4 regions of the Bradyrhizobium sp. USDA 4501 genome follow, and region 1 is predicted to be linked to each of the others. Evidence: predicted binding sites of a transcription regulator. Region 1 holds the regulator's gene; each other region holds the start of a gene.

What was found. Region 1 encodes PhoB, which activates phosphate uptake and scavenging genes when phosphate is short. Its sites were predicted from a motif close to TGTCATNNANCTGTCAT; they were not measured.
Region 2: a site for PhoB is predicted at 3,899-3,915, ahead of ACVWZM_RS07070 (alkaline phosphatase D family protein). Genes of this name have one in related genera too.
Region 3: a site for PhoB is predicted at 2,740-2,756, ahead of ppk2 (polyphosphate kinase 2). Genes of this name have one in related genera too.
Region 4: a site for PhoB is predicted at 2,149-2,165, ahead of ACVWZM_RS43435 (DUF47 domain-containing protein). Genes of this name have one in related genera too.

What each region holds. Positions count from the first base shown of each region.
Region 1 covers NZ_JBSSEX010000001.1:5,306,188-5,312,077, forward strand. The annotation lists gene pstB (phosphate ABC transporter ATP-binding protein PstB) at 1-12, shown strand, start outside; gene phoU (phosphate signaling complex protein PhoU) at 119-835, shown strand; gene phoB (phosphate regulon transcriptional regulator PhoB) at 981-1,691, shown strand; gene ACVWZM_RS24175 (GcrA family cell cycle regulator) at 1,987-2,499, opposite strand; gene ACVWZM_RS24180 (aspartate aminotransferase family protein) at 2,987-4,195, shown strand; gene argF (ornithine carbamoyltransferase) at 4,195-5,121, shown strand; gene ACVWZM_RS24190 (Hsp33 family molecular chaperone) at 5,343-5,890, shown strand, end outside.
Region 2 covers NZ_JBSSEX010000001.1:1,508,833-1,514,722, forward strand. The annotation lists gene ACVWZM_RS07055 (amidohydrolase family protein) at 1-711, opposite strand, end outside; gene ACVWZM_RS07060 (hypothetical protein) at 944-1,174, shown strand; gene ACVWZM_RS07065 (aldo/keto reductase) at 1,244-2,062, opposite strand; gene ACVWZM_RS07070 (alkaline phosphatase D family protein) at 2,229-3,809, opposite strand; gene ACVWZM_RS07075 (hypothetical protein) at 4,124-4,555, opposite strand; gene ACVWZM_RS07080 (indolepyruvate ferredoxin oxidoreductase family protein) at 4,681-5,890, opposite strand, start outside.
Region 3 covers NZ_JBSSEX010000001.1:1,239,647-1,245,536, forward strand. The annotation lists gene ACVWZM_RS05870 (transketolase) at 1-158, opposite strand, end outside; gene ACVWZM_RS05875 (Lrp/AsnC family transcriptional regulator) at 290-751, shown strand; gene ACVWZM_RS05880 (fumarylacetoacetate hydrolase family protein) at 1,491-2,663, opposite strand; gene ppk2 (polyphosphate kinase 2) at 2,812-3,744, shown strand; gene ACVWZM_RS05890 (DUF6294 family protein) at 3,898-4,320, shown strand; gene ACVWZM_RS05895 (transporter substrate-binding domain-containing protein) at 4,494-5,372, shown strand; gene ACVWZM_RS05900 (amino acid ABC transporter permease) at 5,535-5,890, opposite strand, start outside.
Region 4 covers NZ_JBSSEX010000001.1:9,271,856-9,277,745, forward strand. The annotation lists gene sugE (quaternary ammonium compound efflux SMR transporter SugE) at 1-300, shown strand, start outside; gene ACVWZM_RS43430 (inorganic phosphate transporter) at 361-1,365, opposite strand; gene ACVWZM_RS43435 (DUF47 domain-containing protein) at 1,465-2,109, opposite strand; gene ACVWZM_RS43440 (branched-chain amino acid ABC transporter permease) at 2,255-3,223, opposite strand; gene ACVWZM_RS43445 (branched-chain amino acid ABC transporter permease) at 3,225-4,088, opposite strand; gene ACVWZM_RS43450 (ABC transporter substrate-binding protein) at 4,153-5,382, opposite strand; gene ACVWZM_RS43455 (ABC transporter ATP-binding protein) at 5,423-5,890, opposite strand, start outside.

The sequences.
Region 1 (5,890 bases):
CGGTTCGGTTGACCGGCGCATGATCCGGAAAAGTGGAAACCGGTTTTCCGATCAGGTCATGCTAAAATTCAGGACACGAAACCATGATCCCCGGGATCATGGTTGAGGGAGACAAGCGATGGCTTCTGAACATACCGCCAAGGCATTCGACAGCGACCTGCAGGAGTTGACCCGCCTGGTCGCCGAGATGGGCGGCCTGGTCGAACGGATGATCACCGAGTCGGTCGACGCGCTGATCCGTCGCGACGTCGCGCTCGGCAAGCGCGTGGTCGCCGCCGACATCGAGATCGACAATCTGCAGCGCAACATCGAAGAGCGCGCGGTGCTGACGATCGCGCGCCGCCAGCCGATGGCGATCGACCTGCGTGAGATCGTCAGCGCGATGCGCGTCGCCACCGATCTCGAGCGGATCGGCGACCTCGCCAAGAACATGGGCAAGCGCGTCGCGGCGCTGGAGAGCGATTTCCAGCCGCTGAAGTTGATCCGCGGCCTCGAGCACATGACCGACCTCGTGCTGTCGCAGGTCAAGTCGGTGCTCGACGCCTATGCCGCCCACGACCTGCCGGCGGCGATGAACGTCTGGAAGGGCGACGAGGAGGTCGATGCGATCTGCACCTCGCTGTTCCGCGAACTGCTCACCTACATGATGGAAGATCCGCGCAACATCTCGTTCTGCATCCATCTGATGTTCTGCGCCAAGAACATCGAGCGGATCGGCGATCACGCCACCAATATCGCCGAGACCGTGTTCTACATGATCGAGGGCCAGCAGATCACCGACAAGCGCCCGAAGGGCGACATGACCACTTTTGCCACCACGGTGCCGGGCAACTGAGGCATGATCGGCAAGCACGGAACCGGCAAGAGCGAAACTGGACGATCCTCGCGACAAATCGTTTCCGCGGGGACTATGCTCAAGGAAGTAAGCGTTTCGGTTTGCGTCTGGGCAACGGATCACCACAGAGAAAGAACTTAAACCGATGAGCGCACGCATTCTGGTAGTCGAAGACGAGGAAGCGCTGACGACGCTGTTGCGCTACAATCTCGATGCGGAAGGCTACGATGTCGAGACGGTGGGGCGCGGCGACGATGCGGATACAAGGCTGAAGGAGCGCGTTCCCGACCTCGTGGTGCTGGACTGGATGCTGCCGGGCCTGTCCGGCATCGAACTGTGCCGCCGCCTGCGGGCGCGGCCCGAGACCAAGCAGCTTCCGATCATCATGCTGACCGCGCGCGGCGAGGAAAGCGAGCGCGTGCGCGGGCTTGCCACCGGCGCCGACGATTACATCGTCAAGCCGTTCTCGGTGCCGGAGCTGCTGGCGCGGGTGAAGGGCCTCTTGCGCCGCGCCAGCCCGGAGCGGCTTGCGACCGTGCTGACCTACGGCGACATCGAGCTCGACCGCGAGAAGCGCCGCGTGGCGCGCTCGGGCCGTCCGATCGATCTCGGGCCGACCGAGTATCGCCTGCTCGAATTCTTCCTCGAGCATCCCGGCCGCGTGTTCAGCCGCGAGCAATTGCTCGACAGCGTCTGGGGCCGCGACATCTACATCGATGAGCGCACCGTCGACGTGCATATCGGCCGCCTGCGCAAGCTGCTCAATCCGGGCCGCGAGCAGGATCCGATCCGCACCGTGCGCGGCGCCGGCTACGCGCTCGACGACCGCTTTGCCAAGGCCGAGCCGCAGCCGTAACGGCCATGCGGCATTCATAAACCGCAACACGGCGTCGTCCCGGCGCAAGCCGGGACCCATACGCCGCGGCCAGCGCAATCGGCACGCGGCCAGACGGCTTTCTAACAACACCCATTCGTGGTTATGGGTCCCGGCCTGCGCCGGGACGAGGCCGGTGATGTAGCGGTAGTCCGGATGGAGCCGACGGGTCGCGCGAACGAGCGCCCCGTTGGCTCCATCCGGGCTGCGTCACACAAAAAAATCCCCGCTTTCGCGGGGATTTGTCTTTGAGGTCTTCCGTCGTTTTCCCGAGTGCTCACTTGATCTGCGGTTTCGCCGACGGCCGGCGGCGATCGGCGGCGGGCTGGTAGGCGACGCGCGAGTGATGCGCGCAATAGGGCAGGCCGCCGAGCGCTTTGCCGCCGCAGAAGAAGAATTCCGGGCTCGAGGGATCGCCGACCGGCCAGTGACAGGTGGCCTCGTTGAGCTCGAGCAGCGACAGCCGCTGGCTCATCGGCACCACATTGTCGTAGGAGATCGGATCGGGCTCCATCTCGGCCTCGAAGGCGTGCGCCAGCGCGGTGTTGCCGCGCGAGACCGGGCGCGCCACCCGCATCATGTGCTGGGCGGGGCGGGCCTTGCGCTGCCGCGGCGCGGCCGTGGAGGGTGCCTTGGCGCGGCCGGAGAGGCCGAGCCGATGCACTTTGCCGATCACGGCGTTTCGCGTCACATTGCCAAGTTCCGCCGCGATCTGGCTGGCCGACAGGCCGGACTCCCAGAGTTTCTTCAGCTGCTCGACGCGATCGTCGGACCAGGTCAATACAGTCATCGCATTCTTCCCTTCGCGTAGCGCCGGCCAATCATTGGAGCGGCGCTGCGAGCCAATCTGGACAAATATCCCTGCGGCCAGAATCCCTTAGCCCTCGCCGGGCACGGTGTTGCGCCCGAACGTTTACGCGAGACACAAAGGCTACTTAGAGGGTCCAGTACCGCCGCACGAGATGTCGTACCCGACAGGCCAAACGCTACAATATGGCGTGACTCTGGCGCAAGAGTCCGCGGTCGTGCGTCCACATGTTCCCACACAGTTAAGCATCGCGATGAGGCTTTTCCACCGCACCGGAATGCTCCGGATTGCGCTCGTTTCGCATTGCAGGAAGGCCACTTCGTGGCGATTGACACTTACCGACCGCAGCATAGAATGCCCGCCACGTGCCGCCCGCAAAGGCGGCCGTTTTGTTTTCCGAAGCTGGCCGTTGCTGCGCTGGCGTCAAGGCGCGCGGCAATTGTCGGCTTAAAAACCGTCAGTGATCGCCATGACCAACGCTGCCACGTCGCATCTGCTCCCCGTCTTCGCCAGGGTCGATCTCGGTTTCGAGCGCGGTGAGGGCGCCTGGCTGATCGCAACCAACGGCGACCGCTATCTCGATTTCACCTCGGGCGTCGCGGTCAACGCGCTCGGGCACGCGCATCCGCATCTCGTCAAGGCGCTGCAGGAACAGGCGACCAAGCTCTGGCACATGTCGAACCTGTTCAAGAGCCCGGACGGCGAGGTGCTTGCCGCGCGGCTGTGCGAGCAGAGCTTTGCCGACTTCGTGTTCTTCTGCAATTCCGGCGCGGAAGCGATGGAGGGCGTGATCAAGCTGGTCCGCCACTATCACTTCTCCAAGGGCCATGGCGAGCGCTACCGCATCATCACCTTCGAGGGCGCCTTCCACGGCCGCACGCTGGGCACGCTGGCGGCGACCGGCTCGGCGAAATATCTCGAAGGCTTCGGCCCGCCGATGGACGGCTTCGACCAGGTGCCGCATGGCGACATCGACGCGGTGAAGAAGGCGATCGGTCCGCACACCGCCGGCATCCTGATCGAGCCGGTGCAGGGCGAGGGCGGCGTGCGCTCGGCGCCACAGGCGTTCTTCAAGGCACTGCGCGCGCTGTGCGACGAGCACGGCCTGCTGCTCGCCTTCGACGAGGTGCAGACCGGCATGGGCCGAACCGGCGAGCTGTTCGCCTACAAGCGCACCGGCGTCACGCCGGACGTGATGTCGCTGGCCAAGGCGCTCGGGGGCGGTTTCCCGATCGGCGCGGTGCTGGCGACCGCGCAGGCCGCGGCCGGCATGGCGCCCGGCTCGCACGGCTCGACCTTCGGCGGCAATCCGCTCGCGGTCGCCGCCGCCAATGCCGTGCTCGACGTCATGCTGAAACCCGGCTTCTTCGAGCATGTGCAGAAGATGTCGCTGCTGCTCAAGCAGAAGCTCGCCTCCGTCGTCGACCGCTATCCCGGCGTGCTGTCGGAGGTACGCGGCGAGGGGCTGTTGATCGGCGTCAAGGCCGTGGTGCCGTCGGGCGACCTGATCGCAGCGCTGCGCAGCGAGAAGCTGCTCACCGTCGGCGCAGGCGACAATGTGGTGCGGTTCCTGGCGCCGCTGATCGTGACCGAGTCCGAGATCGACCAGTCGATCACCGCGCTCGAGCGCGCCTGCGCGACATTGTCGGTGGCGCAGCCGAAGAAGGCGGCTGGATAATGAGCAAGCCGGTCCGTCACTTCCTCGATATCAACGAGCTGCCGCTCGGCGAACTGCGCAACATGCTGTCCGCCGGAGCCGCCATGAAGGCGAAGCTGAAGGCGCATGAGAAGGGCAGGAAGCCGCTCGAAGGCAAGACGCTGGCGATGATCTTCGAGCGCCCGTCGACCCGCACAAGGGTGTCGTTCGACGTGGGCATGCGCCAGCTCGGCGGTGAATCCATCATGCTGACCGGCGCCGAGATGCAGCTCGGCCGCGGCGAGACCATCGCCGACACCGCGCGCGTGCTGTCGCGCTATGTCGATGCGATCATGATCCGCATCCTCAACCATGACGCGCTGCTCGAGCTCGCGGCTCACGCCACCGTTCCCGTCATCAACGGCCTGACCCGGCGTTCGCATCCCTGCCAGGTGATGGCCGACCTCATGACCTATGAGGAAAACCGCGGCTCGATCGAGGGCAAGACCGTGGCCTGGACCGGCGACGACAACAACGTGCTGGCCTCCTGGGCGCATGCCGCCGAGCGGTTCAAGTTCCAGCTCAATGTTGCGACCCCGCCGGAGCTGTCGCCGAAGAAGCCGATGCGCGACTGGATCAAGGCGACCGGCGCGCCGATCATGCTCGGCACCGATCCGGAAGCCGCCGTGCGCGGCGCCGACTGCGTCGTCACCGACACCTGGGTGTCGATGGGCGACAAGGAGGGCGAGCACCGCCACAACGTGCTGCGGCCCTATCAGGTCAATGTCAAGCTGATGTCGCTCGCCAAGCCGGACGCACTGTTCATGCACTGCCTGCCCGCGCATCGCGGCGAGGAGGTCACCGACGAGGTGATCGACGGGCCGCAATCCGTGGTGTTCGACGAGGCGGAAAACCGCCTGCATGCGCAGAAGGGCATTCTGGCCTGGTGTTTCGACGCGGTCGCGTAGTCGGAGATCAGTAAGCGTTGTCGTCCCGGGCAAGCGAAGCGCGACCCCGGACCCATAACCATCGCTGTCAATTGTTGCGAAGGCTGGGGCACCAGCTTGATGCAAGCAACTCACATCGGTGGTTATGGGTCCCTGCTTTCGCATGTTTTCGCAGGGACGACGGAAACATCCGCGTTAGTGAACCCCTTTATTTCATGGTCCGAGACCCCAGATAGAGCGCCATGGTTTCACAATCCCCCGACATCAAAAACACGCCCGAGGCGCCGGTTCGCGCGCCCTCAGCGGTTCCGGTCGACGATGCCGTGCTGGCATTCGAGGTCGGCGCGCTGGACCTGCGCGGCCGGCTGACCCGGCTCGGCCCCGCGCTCGACGAGATCCTGCACAAGCACGATTATCCGCCCGCGGTCGGCAAGCTGCTCGGCGAGGCGATCGTGCTGACCACGCTGCTCGGCTCGTCGGTCAAGTTCGAGGGCCGCTTCATCCTGCAGACCCGGACCGAAGGTCCGGTCTCGCTCCTGATCGTGGATTTCCAGGCGCCCGACCGGCTGCGCGCCTATGCGCGCTACGACGCATCGCGCCTCAAGAATGGCCAGAGCTCGGGCGAACTGCTCGGCAAGGGCCACCTTGCGATGACCATCGATCAGGGCTCCAACACCAGCCGCTACCAGGGACTGGTCGCGCTCGACGGCGGCGGCCTGGAAGAGGCGGCCCACGAATATTTCCTGCGCTCGGAGCAGATTCCGACGCGGGTGCGGCTTGCGGTCGGCGA
Region 2 (5,890 bases), 3.8 Mb from region 1:
CATCAGCTCCCTGGTCTCGACGCCGCCGATATGTACCATCATCCGCGCCGGCCAGCCGCACATCTCGCAGGCCTGGATGCCGCGCTTCAGCGGCTCGAGGCCGTGCTTGAAGATGACGTTTTCCGACATCCGCACCTTGACCCCGATCAGGAAGTCGGGGTTCTCGGCCAGCGCCATCGCGCAGGCTTCGACCTGGGCGTTGTCGATGTTGTAGAGCTCGGCCACCGGGAATGCCGACAGGCCGTTGTTGGCGATGTGGACGAAGGCGTAGATCCGCGCCCGCGATTGCGCGACGATGAAGCGCCGCAGCGCCGCGAGGTTGTTGACGCCGGCGTCGCCCGCCGAGACCACCGTCGTGGTGCCCTGGAATTGCACCAGCTCGTCGGCGGGAATGCCGATCGCCGATCCGTACGGGTAGACGTGGCAGTGCAGATCGACCAGACCCGGCATCACGAGCTTGCCCGACGCGTCAATGGTCCTGGCGGCGCGAGCAGCCGGGATCTCGTCTTCGATCGCCTCGATGATGCCCCAGCGGATGCCGATGTCGCGCTTGCCGCGCAGCGACTGGCTGGGATCGATGACATCGCCGTTCTTGATCACGAGGTCGAACTTGTCGTCCGGCCCCATCGCCGCAGCGGCCGGCCTCGCGATGGCTGCGGCAGCGGCCGATCCCGTCACTTTCAAAAAATCCCGGCGTGAAAATTCGCTCATGGCAACGTCCCCCCGAACATTGATTTTTATGGCGCGATGATGCGTCGGACGCAGCGGTTAGGCAAGGCCGGGAAAGCCGCCCGTGCGCTCGCTCATCGGTTGTGCGCACCAACACGCGACGGCAGCAGCGTTCGAGTCAGTTGCTGAACAAGCGTTCAGAAAACTCCTCTGATTCCTGCGGAACGTTTCAACCTCCGTACGGTTTTCTCTTCGCTTATTTGAGGAGGATGAGATGAAAAAGATTGGCTTTGTTCTCGCGGCGGTTGGTGCGCTTGCGGTGGCCGTTCCGTCGATCGCGAGCGCCGAGACGGTCGTGATCAGACATGGCGGTCATCATCACTGGGACCGCGGCTGGGGCGCACGCGCCGAAATGCGCCATGACCGTGGCTGGCATCGCGGTTGGCATCATGGCTGGCATCACGGCCATGACCGGACGGTGATCATCAAGCGTCATCACTACTAAGGACCGACACAACGGAAAATGGCTCCTCACGGAGCCATTTTCTTTTCTGCTTCCTCAGGGCCAGCGGCCTCAATCCCACGCCGGCGCAAACCCCGGATTGACGCAGCGCATGTCCTTGGGCAGCGCGGCAATCGCCTTGCGGTCCGCGTCGTCGAGCTTGACCTTCAGTGCGTCGAGATTGGCCTTTTGGCTTTCGGCGCGCGAGGCTTTCGGAATAGCCGCCACTCCATCCTGATCGAGCAGCCATTTCAGCGCCACCTGCGCCGCGGTCGCATCATGCTTGCTGCCGATTTTCGCCAGCGTCTCGTCGGTGGCGAAGCGGCCCTGGGCGAGCGGACAATAGGCCACCAGCGGGATCGATTTCGCGGCGAGATATTTGCGCACCGGCGTCTGGTCCAGCATCGCGTGATATTCGATCTGGTTGCAGGCGATCGGCGCCTTGATGTCCTCGACCACGGTCTTGAGCAGCGCGGTGGTGAAATTGGCGACGCCGATCGCGCGAGTGCGGCCTTCCTCCCTCAGCTTCATCAGCGTCTCGAAGACGGCAGGCAGCTTCATACTCCGCGACGGCCAGTGCACCAGATAGAGATCGACGTGATCGAGCCGCAGCTTCTTCAGGCTGGCGTCGAACGCTGTCCTGATCGCATCCGGCGCCAGGTTCTCGTGCCAGACCTTGGTGGTCACGTGCAGGTCCCTGCGCGCGACATTCGAGGCAGCGATCGCCGCCCCGATCGCCTCTTCATTGCCGTACATCTCGGCGGTGTCGATATGCCGATAGCCGAGCCCAAGCGCGCTCTCGACCGCCGCGCGGCAGGTATCGCCCTGCATGCGGAAGGTGCCGAGCCCGAGCTGCGGCAGGCTGATGCCCTGTGTCTGCAGATTTTCCATGGATAGCTCCTGACGCGTGGGACGCCGATGCCATCGACGACGTCACGCCAGCAAATCGTTTCGTGGGAATGAAATTGGCAGGACTGCCGACACGCAGTCTGCCCGCAAACCGGGCCCTCGGGCAAGACGCCGGCAATCAAGATGTCGCGACGGATCAGAGACGGCGCTAGATGTGCTGCGCCATGATCTGGCCGGGCCGCGCGTCCGGCCGCGGCTCGATATCGACCGACCAGAGGTCGTGGTTGTCGACGTCCTTCAGCGTCACCGTCATCACGCCGGTCTTGCCGTCGATGTCGACGCGGCCGAAGAATTGCAGCCCGAAGCACGGCGCGAGATTGTCGCCCTGCTCGGCCGAGCAGCCCTTCTGGTACATCGCCTTCGGGCCAAAGGTGTTGTCGAGCTCGCCCGGCGACCAGGTGCCGGCATGCAGCGGACCGGAGACGAACTCCCAGAACGGCTCGAACTCCTGGAACACCGCGCGGTTCGGATCATAGTGATGCGCGGCGGTGTAGTGCATGTCGGCGGTGAGCCACACCGTGTTGCGGACCCCGGCGCGCTTCATGAAGGACAACAGATCGGCGATCTCGTGCTCGCGCCGCGCGGGCGGCCCGTCGCCGAGCGCGACCGCATCGAGGCTGACGAGGCCGATCGGCAGATCCGCCGCGATCACCTTCCAGACAGCATCCGACGCCACCAGCTCCCGCTTCAGCCAGGCGAGCTGGCTCTGGCCGAGGATGCAGGCGTGGTCCGGATCGCCATGCTTGTTCCAGCTGGAATCGCGATAGGAGCGCATGTCGATGATGAAGACGTCGAGCAGCGGCCCGTAGGGAATCTTGCGGTAGACGCGGCCATCGCGCTCCGGCATCAGCCGCATGGGCATGAATTCGTGGAAGGCGCGGCGTGCCCGTGCCACCAGGCGCGAGCTGCCGTCCGCCTCATAGCCGGTCGCATCGGTGGTGCCGAGTGGCGACCAGTCGTCGGCCACCTCGTGGTCGTCCCACTGCGCGAACATCGGCACCTCGGCGTGGAAGGCGCGGAAACTCTCGTCGAGCCAGTTGTATTTGTAGTTGCCGCGAAACTGATCGAGGCTCTGCGCGACGACGGATTTCTCCTCGGTGACGATGTTGCGCCAGATCTCACCGTTTGGGAGTTTCTGCTCCGACGGCACCGTGCAATCGGCGTAGATGTGATCGCCGGAATGGATGAAGAAGTCCGGACGCTCGTCCAGCATGGTGCGGTAGCTGCGCAAGCCGCCGCGCGCGGGGTCGATGCCCCAGCCCTGCCCGACGACGTCGCCGGACCAGACGAACGAGACGGGACGCCGGTCGGCCGGCGCGGTTCGGAAATGGCCGACCCGGCTTTCGCCTGATGTGCCCTCGCGGTCCTCGAAGCGCACGCGATAGAACAGGTCCTGGCCCGGCGGCAGGCCGTCGAGCAGCAGCTTGGCGGTGAAGTCGCGCTCGGGCAGCGCATCGGCGGACACGATGCGCAGGATGCTGGCGAAGCTTTCGACCGCGGCGCATTCGATGTGCATCCGCGCGGCGCGATCGGCGCGCGCCCAGATGACAGCGGAATCGCTTGCCACGTCGCCGGACTGGATGCCCGCAATCGCGGGCCGATCCGCGGCGCGGCTCAGATACGGTCTTGCCAGCGCGCCGAATCCCGCCAGCGCCGCGGTCGACGCCGAGCGCACCAGAAGCTGGCGCCGGGTGAGGCCTCGCCGCCTCGCGGAGTTCGCTGTCGGCATCGAATAACCTTCGTCGAATCGCAACGAAGGTTTTGCCTGCGCTCCTTGACTCCGGCCTTACGGTTTCTTGACTCTCCGCCGACGGTTTTGCGACGGCGGGATGACTCGGGGGCGGCTGCTGGGACGGCGGCCCCGGATATCGAGCGCTCAAGCACCAAACCCGTCATCCTGAGGAGGTCGCGAAGCGGCCGTCTCGAAGGATGAACGGCCCGTCCGTGGCCGATCCATCCTTCGAGGCTCGCTTCGCTCGCACCTCAGGATGACGGGTCAAGGATTGACGCACTTCGAGAAAGCAGAGGCGCGAGAGCGCCGCCTCACCGATGCCAGTTGCAGATGCCGCCGGTGCGGCACGGCCAGGTCTGGATCCGTGTGTCACGGGCCTCCGCATCGAGCGGGTTCGAGTGGCGGCGCGCGAGCTTGGCACGGGCGGGCACGCGCGCTTCCGCGCGCTTCTTCTCGTGCGGCGCGGTCACCCTGGTGGTCCGCACGGCTTTCTTCGGCGCGACTTTCGGCTCCTCGACCTGCGGCTCGACATTCGCATGCTGATCGGGGCCATGGTCGGTCTTCGCCTCGACCGGAACGGGCTCGAACTGCGCCGGCGGGCCAAGCGGCTTCGGCGACAACACTGCGCGTGAAAGATCGAGGCTGAAGAACTCGCTGGGGCGATACTCGTCAGCCAACGCCACGCCGCCCAAAGCCAGGCACGCGGTACAAACGGTTGCAACAAAAGCGTTTTTCAGGACCATCAAACGGCCTCCTGAAATCACTCGAACAGACAGCCATCATGTAGGGGCTCGGGCGTACGAATCCAGCCACCGCTTGCAGGCAGGGTTGCCGGTCAACCAGGGCGGCTGTGGAAAGTTCCCCGGCCTTACTCCGCCGCCTGCGCCAGCGGCTGGCTGATCGCGCGCTCCAGCCGAGCGCATTCGGTGCGGTAGCGGGCGACGTTGCCCTCCTTGATGTGGCCATAACCACGCACGAGCTCCGCAGCCTTCGCCAGCGCCACGAGGCGCGGCAAGTCGAGCGGCTTCTTGCCGTCGAGGTGACGCAGGATCATCGCCGAATACTCGACCGGCAATGCGCGCTCCATCTTGCGCTCGGCGGTATAGCCGAAGATGTCGAAGGCGGTGCCGCGCAGGCCCTTCAGCCTTGCGAGCATGCCGAACGCCGTGAAGATCCACGGACCGAATTCACGCTTCTGCAGCCGCCCGGTGACGGGATCGCGCTGGGCCAGCAGCGGCGGCGCCAGCAAGACCTTCAAGCCGGAATTGCCTTGGAATTGTTCCCTCAAGGCCTTGCTGAACTCGCCGTCGGAATAGAGCCGCGCGACTTCGTATTCATCCTTGTAGGCCATCAGCTTGAACAGGCCCTTTGCGAAGGCCTCCGTCAGGTCCTGCGAGCCCGGCGCGGCCGCCGCCTCGGCGGTGCGGACGCGCGCTACATCGTCGAGATAGCGCCTGGCGTAGGCCGCGTCCTGATAGTCGGTGAGGAATTTGGCGCGGAACGCGATCGCCTCATCAAGCGTCTTCTTGGCCGGCGCGGCGCCGGCGCTCTTGAAGCGTGCGGCGCTGACCACGCGTTGCAGATCATGCGCGGCGAGCCGGCCCCACAAGAACGCGGTCTTGTTCATCTCGATGGCGGCGCCGTTGAGCTCGATCGCCTTCAGGATCGCTTCCAGCGACAGCGGGATCGCGCCGCGCTGAAAGGCAAAGCCGAGCATGAAGGCGTTGGTGGCGATGCTGTCGCCCATCAGCGCGGTGGCAAGCCCGGTGGCGTCGAGGATATCGAGGTCGCCAGGCGTCACCGCGCCGTTTAGCGCATCGCGCATCGAGCTGGCTTCGAAGTCGATATCGGGATCGATCACGAAGCTCGCGGTCGGCAAGAGATCGGCGTTGACCACGGCGCGGGTGACGCCGCGCTCGGCGCGGCTCAGCGCCGGCACGCTGGTGGCGACGACGAGGTCGCAGCCGAGGATCAGGTTGGCATTGCCCGGTGCGATGCGCACCGTGGTCAGCATGTCGGAGGCGGGCGCGAGCCGGACATGGCTCATCACGGCGCCGTTCTTCTGCGACAGGCCGGTG
Region 3 (5,890 bases), 4.1 Mb from region 1:
TTGGCGAGCGAGGCCGACGAGGCCTGGTGGCCGCCGACCTTCAACCCGTCGGTAGAGGGCCGCACATGGTTGGCGTGATGGATGGTCCATGACGACAGCCACAGCACCTTGCGGGCCAGGGCAGACAGCATGTCGAGGCGTTCGGGCGCGATTCCCATGGCAATGCTCCGGGCGATATGCCGGAATGTTACTGCCGCAGGCGGCGGCGAAAATCTCAATTCCACGCGACAGCACAGCAAAAATTGGGATAAATTCCCACGATCCGACTTCAACTAACGAGTTCATCCCAATGCCTGCCCTCGATGCCATCGACCGCAAGATCCTGAGTCTGCTCCAGACCGACAGCCGCATGACCATGCAGGAACTCGCCGACAAGGTCGGGCTGTCGGTGTCGCCCTGCCACCGCCGGGTCAAGCTGCTCGAGGAGCGCGGCGTGATCTCTCGCTACATCGCAACCGTCGACCAGAAGTCGATCGGGCTGCACGTCTCCGTCTTCATCTCGATCAAGCTGGCGCGGCAGAAGGAGGAAGACCTCAACCGCTTCGCGCGCGCGATCTCGAAATGGGACGAGGTGCTCGAATGCTACCTGATGACCGGCAACCGCGACTATCTGCTGCGCGTCGTCGCCGCCGACCTTTCCTCCTACGAGGCATTCCTGAAGAACAAGCTGACCCGGCTCGACGGCATCGCCTCCATCGAGTCGAGCTTTGCGCTGAGCCAGGTGAAGTATTCGACGGCGTTGCCGGTGTGAGGGCGTTGGTTGGTCACTCGAATGATGCCAACCCCACAGTGTCGTCCCGGCGAAGGCCGGGACCCATACGCCGCAGCAGTTGTTGTGAGAGGGACTCGCCGTTGCAGCATCGCTTAACAATTTGCATTTGGGGTTATGGGTCCCTGCTTTCGCAGGGACGGCACTGAGTGTGTGAATCGTCCGAGCTTTGCATCTCGTTCCGTTTTGCAAAAGAGGCTTGCGCCGTCGGGCAACAGTGATTGGCGCTGGCGCCCTGCCCGGCCGGACGGCCTCGCCGCGACAACCAGGCTACGGCGCGATCCATATCCCAATCACGATGATGGCCAGTGATACGGCAATGACCAGCATATCGGTGGTGAGCCAATCGGGCATTCCGTTTGATGGCTGCTCGCTCATGTCCGCGATTCCTTCTGTTCGCGTCGAGCCGATATGCTGGAGCGGACCGGCGCGAACGAGGATGAACTGGTTCACATAAAGCTAGGAAAAAGCGGCAAATTCCGCGTGTTTTAACGCGCTCAAGTTGCGCCACACGGTCGATCTGCCGCGCAGGTTTCTGAACATGTTCGACAACGCCGCCGCTTCGGCACAGTCACCATCGTCGTCGTTCAACGCGCTGCGAGAGGCGGCTGAACGTCACCGGATTGTCGGCGCAACCCGGCGCCGACCTGCCGCCACGCGACAGGCCGCACACGGCCGACGAAGCAGCCGAGGTAGTGGAGTCGCCGTCCCGTCCCGATCCTCAGAGCACCTTGCGCTGTGCGAGGTTCTTCATCAGCGCACCGACGCCGAAGGTCCAGGGCTCGCATTCGTCGCTATTGCGCATCCGGTTGACCAGCTTGCCGAGCTGTGGTGCGGCGATGGTCACGATGTCGTCGCGCTTGTGGGTAAAGCCCTCGCCCTTGGAATCGCGATCCTTGACCGGCGCGAACATCGTGCCGAGGAACAGCGCAAATCCATCAGGATATTGATGCACGGGGCCGATGGTCTGGGCGACCAGATCGGTCGGGTCGCGGCTGATCTTGCTGATCGAGGAATGGCCCTCGAGCACGAAGCCGTCTGCGCCAGTCACGGTCAGGCCGACATCCATCTTCCTGACATCGTCGAGCGAGAAGGTCTGGTCGAACAGCCGGAGCAGCGGGCCGATCGCGCAGGACGCGTTGTTGTCCTTGGCCTTCGACAGCAACAGCGCCGAGCGCCCCTCGAAGTCGCGCAGATTGACGTCGTTGCCCAGCGCGGCGCCGACGATCTTGCCGGCGGCGGAGACAACAAGCACGACCTCCGGCTCCGGATTATTCCAGGTCGACTTCGGATGCAGCCCGGCATCCATGCCTGATCCGACCGAGGACAGCGTCGGCGCCTTGGTGAACACTTCGGCGTCGGGACCGATGCCGACCTCGAGATACTGGCTCCAGGCATTCTGATCGATCAGCACCTGCTTCAGTTTCATCGCCTGCTCGGAGCCGGGCTTCAGCTTGGAGAGATCGTCGCCGACCAGGCGCACCACTTCCTTGCGGATCGCGTCCGCCGAGGACGGATTGCCGCGCGCCCGCTCCTCGATCACGCGCTCCAGCATCGAGATCGCGAAGGTGACGCCGGCGGCCTTCAGCACCTGGAGATCGACCGGCGCCAGCAGGTGCGGCCTGGCCTTGTCGCGGCCGTCGGGCGGGGTGTTGGCGAGGATCGCCTCGAAATCGCCGATCCGCTCGCCGCCCGTGGCGCGCAGCGCGGCCGCGGGATCGCTTTCCTCGCAGAGCGCGCTCACCGTCGGGAACCGCGCCGTGACATCGAACACACCGTCTGCCCGCACCGCGACGACGGCCGGCCCGCCGGCCTGCGGCAACCAGACCCGCCCGACCAGCGTGCCGGCGGTGCCGTCCTCCGGCAGGACGTCTTTTGACGTGAGTGAAATCATCGGCACATCTCCCTTTTTGGTTTTGTCGGCTTGTTAGCACAGTCCGCCCGGCGGCGTGAAACAGCGGTCACGGCATTGTCATAGAGGGGTAACATCGCCCGTCAATGCTGCCGTCCGATCCATCTAACACACTGAAAGACGGACCTTGATGACGACCTCCGCCCTCACCGACGAAGCCTTGCGGGATGAAGCCTTGCGCGCCCGGATCCATCAGGAGATGGCCGACAGCCTCGACGAGGAACTCGAGCTCGAGCTCGACGACATGAGGCTCGACGAGCTCGACCATGACGGCGCCGCCGGCAGGCCGTCGATCGACCGCAAGTTCTATTTCCGCGAATTGCTGCGGCTGCAGGGCGAGTTGGTCAAGCTGCAGGACTGGGTGCAGCACGAGAAGAAAAAGGTCGTCGTGCTGTTCGAGGGCCGCGATTCCGCCGGCAAGGGCGGCGTGATCAAGCGCATCACCCAGCGGCTCAACCCGCGGGTCTGCCGGATCGCGGCGCTGCCGGCGCCCAACGAGCGCGAGCGCACGCAATGGTACTTCCAGCGCTATGTCTCGCATCTGCCGGCCGGCGGCGAGATCGTGCTGTTCGACCGCAGCTGGTACAACCGCGCCGGCGTCGAGAAGGTGATGGGGTTCTGCAGCGACGAGCAGTATGAGGAATTCTTCAACTCGGTGCCGGAATTCGAGCGCATGCTGATCCGCTCCGGCACCGTCCTCCTGAAATACTGGTTCTCGATCACCGACGAGGAACAGGCGTTCCGCTTCTCGATGCGGATCCAGGATCCGCTGAAGCAGTGGAAGCTGAGCCCGATGGACGTCGAGGCGCGGACCCGCTGGGAGCTCTACACCAAGGCGAAGGAAACGATGCTGGAACGCACGCACCTGCAGGACTCGCCGTGGTGGATCGTCGATGCAGTCGACAAGAAGCGCGCCCGGCTCAACTGCATCTCGCATCTCTTGAGCCTGATCCCCTATCAGGCGGTCACCCACCAGCCGGTGGTGCTGCCGCCGCGGGTGCGCAGCCCGGACTATCACCGCGGCCCGATCCCGCAGGAGATGTACGTGCCGGGACGATATTGATTCTGGGCACGAGCACGCTCTGTCCTCCCCCGCTTACGGGGGAGGATCACTAAATCGCGATTGTAGATTGTGAGGCAGCTCACTGGTCCTTTTGCGCCCTCCCTTTAAACCAGAGGTTGCTCGCAATTCGCGGGCTAGAAGGAGGCGTACGCTATGTTGAAAGAACATCTTGAAAGCAAAAGCTCGGCGACCGACCAGCCAGAAAGCTATAAGGGTGTTGCGACACATGCCATCCAAACCCTTGACCTCAGTTGGAGCGCGCCTATTCGTTACGGCGATTGCAAGCTGTCCGGCTTCTTGAACGGCACCCTGAACAACGGCCCCACTCTCAGGCTTCGTTCTGACGGAACAGCAGAATTGCTGGCAAAATTTTTCTCGACCGACGACGGTGATGTTTGGGTTATCGATCGTCTCGTTCTTTTGGACATTCACGGGACGGTGCTTTTTCAGTTTCCACACCTTTCAAGTCCAGAAACCCAGACAGACAACCAAGTGCTCGATTGGGTAGCCGAACTGAGCTTCCCCGCCGTTTTCTTTTCTTCGGTCACAGGGGCGAACATGACCTATCGTTGCTAACCCCTAGGGGCGCGGTTCGCGGCTTATTCGACCTCCCCCACAAGCGGGAGAGGTGAAGTCCGGCACGTAGGCGACCGCGCCCTCGCCTTGCCTACCAATGGTGCAGGCGCGCGCACTTGCTGGCACCGGATACCGACGCTAGGCTTCCCCCGATCTGGTGCAGGGAGGCCCGCTTGACTCAATCCGACGACATCAAAATCTCCGAAGATCGCCGCGACGCGCTGCGCTATGCGCTCGGGATCGGCAGCGGCGCGGCGCTCGCGGCCGCGATGGCAACGCCGGCCTCGGCGCAGACGCCAGCCGACAACACGCTGGATCGCATCCGGGCCAACAAGGTGCTGCGGATCGCGGTGCTGCCGGGCGAGCTGCCCTATTTCAACAAGGACCTCGCCTCGGGCACCTGGTCCGGCTTCTCGATCGAGATGGCCAACGACCTGGTCAAACTGCTCGACGTCAAGCTGGAATATGTCGAGTCGACCTACGGCAATTCAATCCTTGATCTGCAGGCCAACAAGATCGACCTCGGCTTCGCGCTCAACCCGACGCCGCAGCGCGCGCTGGTGGTCGATTTCACCAATCTGGTGTTCCCGCATCCGTTCGGCGCGATGCTGAGGAAGGGGCTGGAAGCCAAGACCTGGGCCGACATCAACAAGCCCGAGGTCAAGATCGCGGTCGACGTCGGCTCGGCCAACGAGGCGGTGGCGCGCCGCTTTGCGCCGAACGCCACCATCAAGTCGCTGAAGTCGCGCGACGAGGTGATGCTGGAAATGTCGTCGGGTCGCGTCGATTGCGTGGTCAACGCGCTGGTGCTCGGGCTGACCGCGATCGCCAAGAACCCGAACCTCGGCACCTACAAGATCCTGGCCTCGCCATCGGTGACGATCGCGAGCGGCACGGCGGTACGGCGCGAAGCCGACAAGCGCTGGCGCGATTTTCTCTCGGTGTGGATCGACTACAACCGCGGCATCGGCCAGATGCGCGAATGGTTCGTCAAGGGCCTCGGCCTTGCCGGCGTCAAGCCCGAGGATGTACCGGTGGAGTTGAGTATCTGAGGCGATTGCCGAGACGGCAGTGATCCCCCTCTCCCGCTTGCGGGGAGGGCCGGGGTGGGGGTGTCGCCACAAGCGACACCCTATGTATGGAGAGAGCCCCCACCCGGATCGCACCTAACGATGCGATCCGACCTCCCCCGCAAGCGGGAGAGGTCAGGCAACTCACACCTTGTCGTAGGTCAGCCCGCGCTCCAACCGCCTCGCCACCAGCGTCGACGGGAACAGGATCGCAAAATAGATCAGCGCCACGATGGTGTAGACCTCGAGCGGCCGGTAGGTGTCGGCGTTGATCAAGGTCGCGTTGTAGACGAGATCGGGTACCGCGATGATCGAGACCAGCGAGGTGTTCTTGAGCTGCGTGACCGACTGGTTGACATAGGGCGCCATCATCGGCTTCAGCGCCTGCGGCAGGATCACGAGCCGCATCAGGCGCCAGCCGCGGAAGCCGAGCGCCTTCGCCGCGTCCCACTGCCCGACCGGCACGCTCTCGATCGAGCCGCGCACGATCTCGGCGTAGA
Region 4 (5,890 bases), 4.0 Mb from region 1:
CTGTTCACCGCTGGCCTGCTCGAGATCGGCTGGGCGATCGGGCTGAAATATACCGAAGGTTTCTCGCGGCTGGTGCCGTCGGTGCTGACGCTGGCGGCGATGGCCGGCAGCGTGATCCTGCTCGGCCTCGCGCTGAAGACGCTGCCGATTGGAACCGCCTATGCGGTCTGGACCGGGATCGGCGCGGTCGGCACCGCGGCGCTCGGCATCATCCTGCTCGGCGAACCCGCGACCGCGATGCGGCTTGCCAGCATCGGACTGATCGTTGCCGGCATCGTCGGGCTGAAGCTGGTCGGCTGATTACTCCTTTTTGGGACGCGTTTTCTTAACGCGAACCGGCTTCCACTTCGCTCGAAAACGCTACTTCAGAATCTGCACCGCCCAATAGCTCGCGGCTGCGACCGCGGCCGACGCCGGGATCGTGATCACCCAGGCGTAGACGATCGAGCTCGCCACATTCCAGCGCACGGCGGAAAGCCGCCGTGCGGCGCCGACGCCGACGATGGCGCCCGTGATGGTGTGCGTGGTCGATACGGGAACCCCGAGATAGGTCGCCATGAACAGCGTCACGGCGCCGCCGGTTTCGGCGCAGAAACCCTGCATCGGCGTCAGCTTGGTGATCCGCAGCCCCATGGTGCGGACGATCCGCCAGCCGCCCATCAGGGTACCCAGCGCCATCGCGCCCTGGCAGGCCAGCACCACCCAGAACGGAATTTCGAAGGTGTCGCCGAGATGGCCCTGCGAATAGAGCAGCACGGCGATGATGCCCATGGTCTTTTGCGCGTCGTTGCCGCCATGGCCGAGCGAATAGAGCGACGCCGAGGCGAATTGCAGGATGCGGAATGCGCGATCGACCGCGAACGGCGTCGAGCGCACCGAGAGCCAGGACACGATCGCGACCAGCACCAGCGCCAGCAGGAAGCCGACCAGCGGCGACAGCACGATCGCGAGCAAGGTCTTGGAGAGCCCGCTCCACACCGCCGCCGAAATCCCCGCCTTCGCCATGCCGGCGCCGACCAGGCCGCCGATCAGCGCGTGCGAGCTCGACGACGGAATGCCCAGCGCCCAGGTGATCACGTTCCAGACGATCGCGCCGACCAATGCTGCGAAGATCACGGTCGCATCCACCACCGACGGCTCGATGATCCCGGTGCCGATCGTGTTGGCAACGTGCAGGCCGAACACCAGGAACGCGAGGAAGTTGAAGAACGCCGCCCAGAACACCGCATATTGCGGCCGCAGCACGCGGGTCGAGACGATGGTCGCGATCGAGTTCGCGGCGTCGTGCAGGCCGTTCAGGAAGTCGAACAGCAGCGCGACCGCGATCAGGATGGTCAGAATTGGAAGACCCAGCGTGGCGTCCACGTGATGCCCCACTCTATTGTGCTTTGTTGAGCATGATCGCCGCGCAAACGCTTCGCGTTTGTCGCAGGGAAAACCGCATCACACTTTTCCGGATCATGCTCAGACTTGCTCGATCACGATCGAGTTGATCTCGTTCGCCACGTCGTCGAAACGGTCGGCCACTTTCTCGAGATGGTCGTAGATCTCCGCGCCGACGATGTAGTCCATCGTGTTGGCGTCGCGGTGCTTCAGGAACAGCTCCTTGAGCCCGATATCCTGGAGATCGTCGACCCGGCCCTCGAGCTTGGTCAGTTCCTCGGTGATCTGGGTCAGCATCGAGACGTTGTGGCCGATCGACTGCAACAGGGGCAGCGCGCGGCCGACCAGATTGGCGCATTCGACGATCAGGCCACCCATCTCGCGCATCGGCGGCTCGAACTCGCGCACCTCGAACAGCATGACCGCCTTTGCGGTCGCCTGCATCTGGTCGACCGCGTCGTCCATCGAGGTGATCAGGTTCTTGATATCGCCACGATCGAACGGGGTGATGAAGGTGCGGCGAACCGCGGTCAGGACCTCGCGGGTGACGCTATCGGCGTCGTTCTCGAACTGATTGACGCGCTGGCAAAAGACCGGAGTCTCCTCCCCGCCCTTCAGCATGTCCTGCAACGCCAATGCGCATTGCACGGAGGTCTGGGCGTGTCGGGCGAACAGGTCGAAAAACCGCTCTTCCTTGGGCAGGAAGGCGCGAAACCAGCGCAGCATGTCTCAGTTCCATCATTCCGGGACAGCCCTTTTAGCGACTGTCACAGAACTGTCATAGAGCATCTGGCGGGGAAAGCATCGGGATCGACCGCCCGAGCGGGCGGTCGTCCACCGCTATGTCGGCCGAAAGTCGCCGGGACCTGCCCTACAGCGACCGCCGCAACAAATGGGCCAACTCACCGACCAGGCCACGCCGGAACAGCAGCACGCAGGCCACGAAGATCACGCCCTGGATCACCGTCACCCACTGGCCGAAACCGGCGAGATATTGCTGCATGGCGATGATCACGAAGGCGCCGACCACCGGGCCGAAGATGGTGCCGAGACCGCCGACCAGCGTCATGAGCACGATTTCACCGGACATCGACCAGTGCACGTCGGTGAGCGAGGCATTCTGCGCCACGAACACCTTCAGCGAGCCGGCAAAGCCCGCCAGCGTGCCCGACAGGATGAAGGCGAGCAGCTTGTACTGGTCGGTCTTGTAGCCAAGCGAAATCGCCCGCGGCTCGTTTTCGCGGATCGACTTCAGCACCTCGCCGAACGGCGAGTTGATGGTGCGGTAGATCAGCAGGAACCCGGCGAGGAAGCCGACCAGCACGACATAGTAAAGCACCAGCGGCTTCGAGAGATCGAAGATGCCGAGCAGGTGGCCTTGCGGAATGCCCTGGATGCCGTCTTCACCATGGGTGAACGGCGCCTGCAAATAGAGGAAGTAAAGCAGCTGCGACAGCGCCAGCGTGATCATCGAGAAATAGATGCCCTGCCGCTTGATCGAGATGTAGCCGGTGACCAAGCCGAGCAAGGCCGCGGCCGCGGTGCCGACCAGGATGCCGAGCTCCGGCGTCAGCCCCCACACCTTCAGCGCGTGGGCCGAGACGTAACCGGCGGTGCCGAGGAACATCGCGTGGCCGAATGACAGCAGGCCGCCATAGCCGATCAGGAGGTTGAAGGCGCAGGCGAGCAGCGCGAAGCACAGCGCCTGCATGACGAAGAACGGATAGATCCCCGTCCACGGCACGATCGCCAGCAGCAGCGCCATCGCGGCGAATACGATCATTTCGTCGCGCATCGCGCGCGGCGTGATCGGAAGTGTATCGTCGGTCAATGCTGACATATCAAGCCGCCCGTCCCGTCAGTCCCGTTGGCTTCACCAGCAACACCACCACCATCAGGACAAACACCACGGTGTTGGAGGCCTCGGGATAAAAATACTTGGTCAGTCCCTCGATCACGCCTAGCGCGAAGCCGGTGATGATCGAGCCCATGATCGAGCCCATGCCGCCGATCACGACCACCGCGAACACCACAATGATGAGATCGGCGCCCATCAGCGGGCGGACCTGGTTGATCGGCGCCGACAGCACGCCGGCGAGCGCGGCAAGACCGACGCCGAGCCCGTAGGTCAGCGTGATCATGCGCGGCACGTTGATGCCGAACGCGCGCACCAGCGTCGGGTTCTCGGTCGCGGCGCGCAGGTAGGCGCCGAGCTGCGTCTTCTCGATCAGGAACCAGGTCGCAAGGCACACCACGAGCGAGAAGATGACGACCCAGCCACGATAGATCGGCAGGAACATGAAGCCGAGATTGACGCCGCCCTTGAGCTGATCGGGGATCGAGTAAGGCAGGCCCGAGGAGCCGAAATAGTTCTGGAACACGCCCTGCACGATCAGCGCGATGCCGAAGGTCAGCAGCAATCCGTAGAGATGATCGAGGCCGGTCAGCCATTGCAGCATGGTCCGCTCGAGGATCATGCCGAAGATGCCGACCACGACGGGTGCGATGATCAGCGCCCACCAGTAATTGATGCCGCCCAGGTTGAGCAGGAAATACGCCACGAAGGCGCCCATCATGTAGAGCGCGCCATGCGCGAAATTGATGATGTTGAGCATGCCGAAGATGACGGCGAGCCCCAGACTGAGCAGCGCGTAGAACGAGCCGTTGATCAGTCCCACCAGAAGCTGTGCGTAGAGAGCCTGCATCGAATGAGCTTTCGCTAGATAGATGAAGCCCGCCGGCCACGCGCATGGCCGGCGGGCATGATCGTCACTTCTTCAGAAGCGCGCAGGCGCTCTTGTCGAGCGGCGTGAAGGCCTGGTTGCCCGGCACGGTGCCGACCAGCTTGTAGAAGTCCCACGGTCCCTTGGACTCCGAGGGCTTCTTCACTTCGAACAGATAGGCATCGTGGGTGACGCGGCCGTTGGCCTCGACCTCGCCCTTGCCGAACAGCGGATCGTCGGTCGGGATCGTCTTCATCTTCGCGACCACCTTGGCGCCGTCATGCGGATTGCCACCGAGCGCTTCCAGCGCCTTGAAGTAATGCATGAGGCCCGCATAGACGCCGGCCTGCACCATGGTCGGGGGCGCGCTGTTCTTCATCCGGTCCGAGAAGCGCTTGGAGAAGGCACGGGTCTTGTCGTTGAGGTCCCAGTAGAACGTCTCGGTGAAGTTGAGGCCCTGCGCGGTCTCGAGCCCGATCGCCTTGACGTCGGTGAGGAACAGCAGCAGCGCCGCGAGCTTCTGGCCGCCCTTGACGATGCCGAACTCGGCCGCCTGCTTGATGGAGTTGGTGGTGTCGCCGCCGGCATTGGCGAGGCCGATGATCTTGGCCTTGGAAGCCTGCGCCTGCAGCAGGAAGGAGGAGAAGTCAGCGGTGTTGAGCGGATGCTTGACGCCGCCGACCACCTTGCCGCCATTGGCGGTGACGACTGACGTGGTGTCGCGCTCGAGCGCGGCGCCGAACGCGTAATCGGCGGTGAGGAAGAACCAGGTGTCCCCGCCCGCCTTCACCAGCGCCTGGCCGGTGGCGTGGGCGAGCATGTAGGTGTCGTAGGTCCAGTGCACGGTATTCGGCGAGCACTGCGCGTTGGTGAGATCCGAGGTGGCGGCGCCTGAATTGATGTAGACGCCGTTCTTTTCCTTCACGACGTTGTTGACCGCGAGCGCGACGCCGGAATTCGGCACGTCGACGATGGTGTCGACCTTGTCGACGTCGAACCACTGGCGGGCGATGGTGGTGCCGATATCGGGCTTGTTCTGGTGATCGCCGGAGATCAGGTCGATGGTCCAACCCTTGGCCTTGAGGCCGGAGTCCTCGATCGCCATCTGCGCCGCCAGCGTCGAGCCGGGGCCGGCGAGATCCGCGTAGAGGCCGGACTGGTCCGACAGCGCGCCGATCTTGACCGTCTTGTCGAGCTTTTCCTGGGCGGAGGCGACGCTTGCGGCGGACAGCACCATCGCGGTGCCGAGCAAGAGCGCCGAAATCTTGTTCTTCATGTCGTATTCCCTCGTCCTAAATTTTCTGGTTCTGGCGATATCAGACGCCGAGATAGGTATGGAGCTTGTCCATGTTGGCCGACAGCTCGGAATTCGCGAAGCCGTCGATCACCTTGCCGTGCTCGACAATGTAATAGCGGTCCGCAACGGTCGAGGCGAAACGGAAATTCTGTTCGACCAACAGGATCGTGAATCCCTGCGACTTCAGGCGCGCAATGGTGTGCCCGATCTGCTGGATGATGACCGGCGCCAACCCTTCGGTCGGCTCGTCCAGCATCAGGAAGCGCGCGCCGGTGCGCAGGATGCGCGCGATCGCCAGCATCTGCTGCTCGCCACCCGAGAGCTTGGTGCCCTGGCTGGTGAGGCGCTCCTTCAGGTTGGGAAACAGCGTGAAGATCTGGTCGAGCGGCAGGCCGCCCGGGCGCACCACCGGCGGCAGCAGCAGGTTCTCGCGCACGTCGAGGCTGGCGAAAATGCCGCGCTCTTCGGGACAGAATGCGATGCCGAG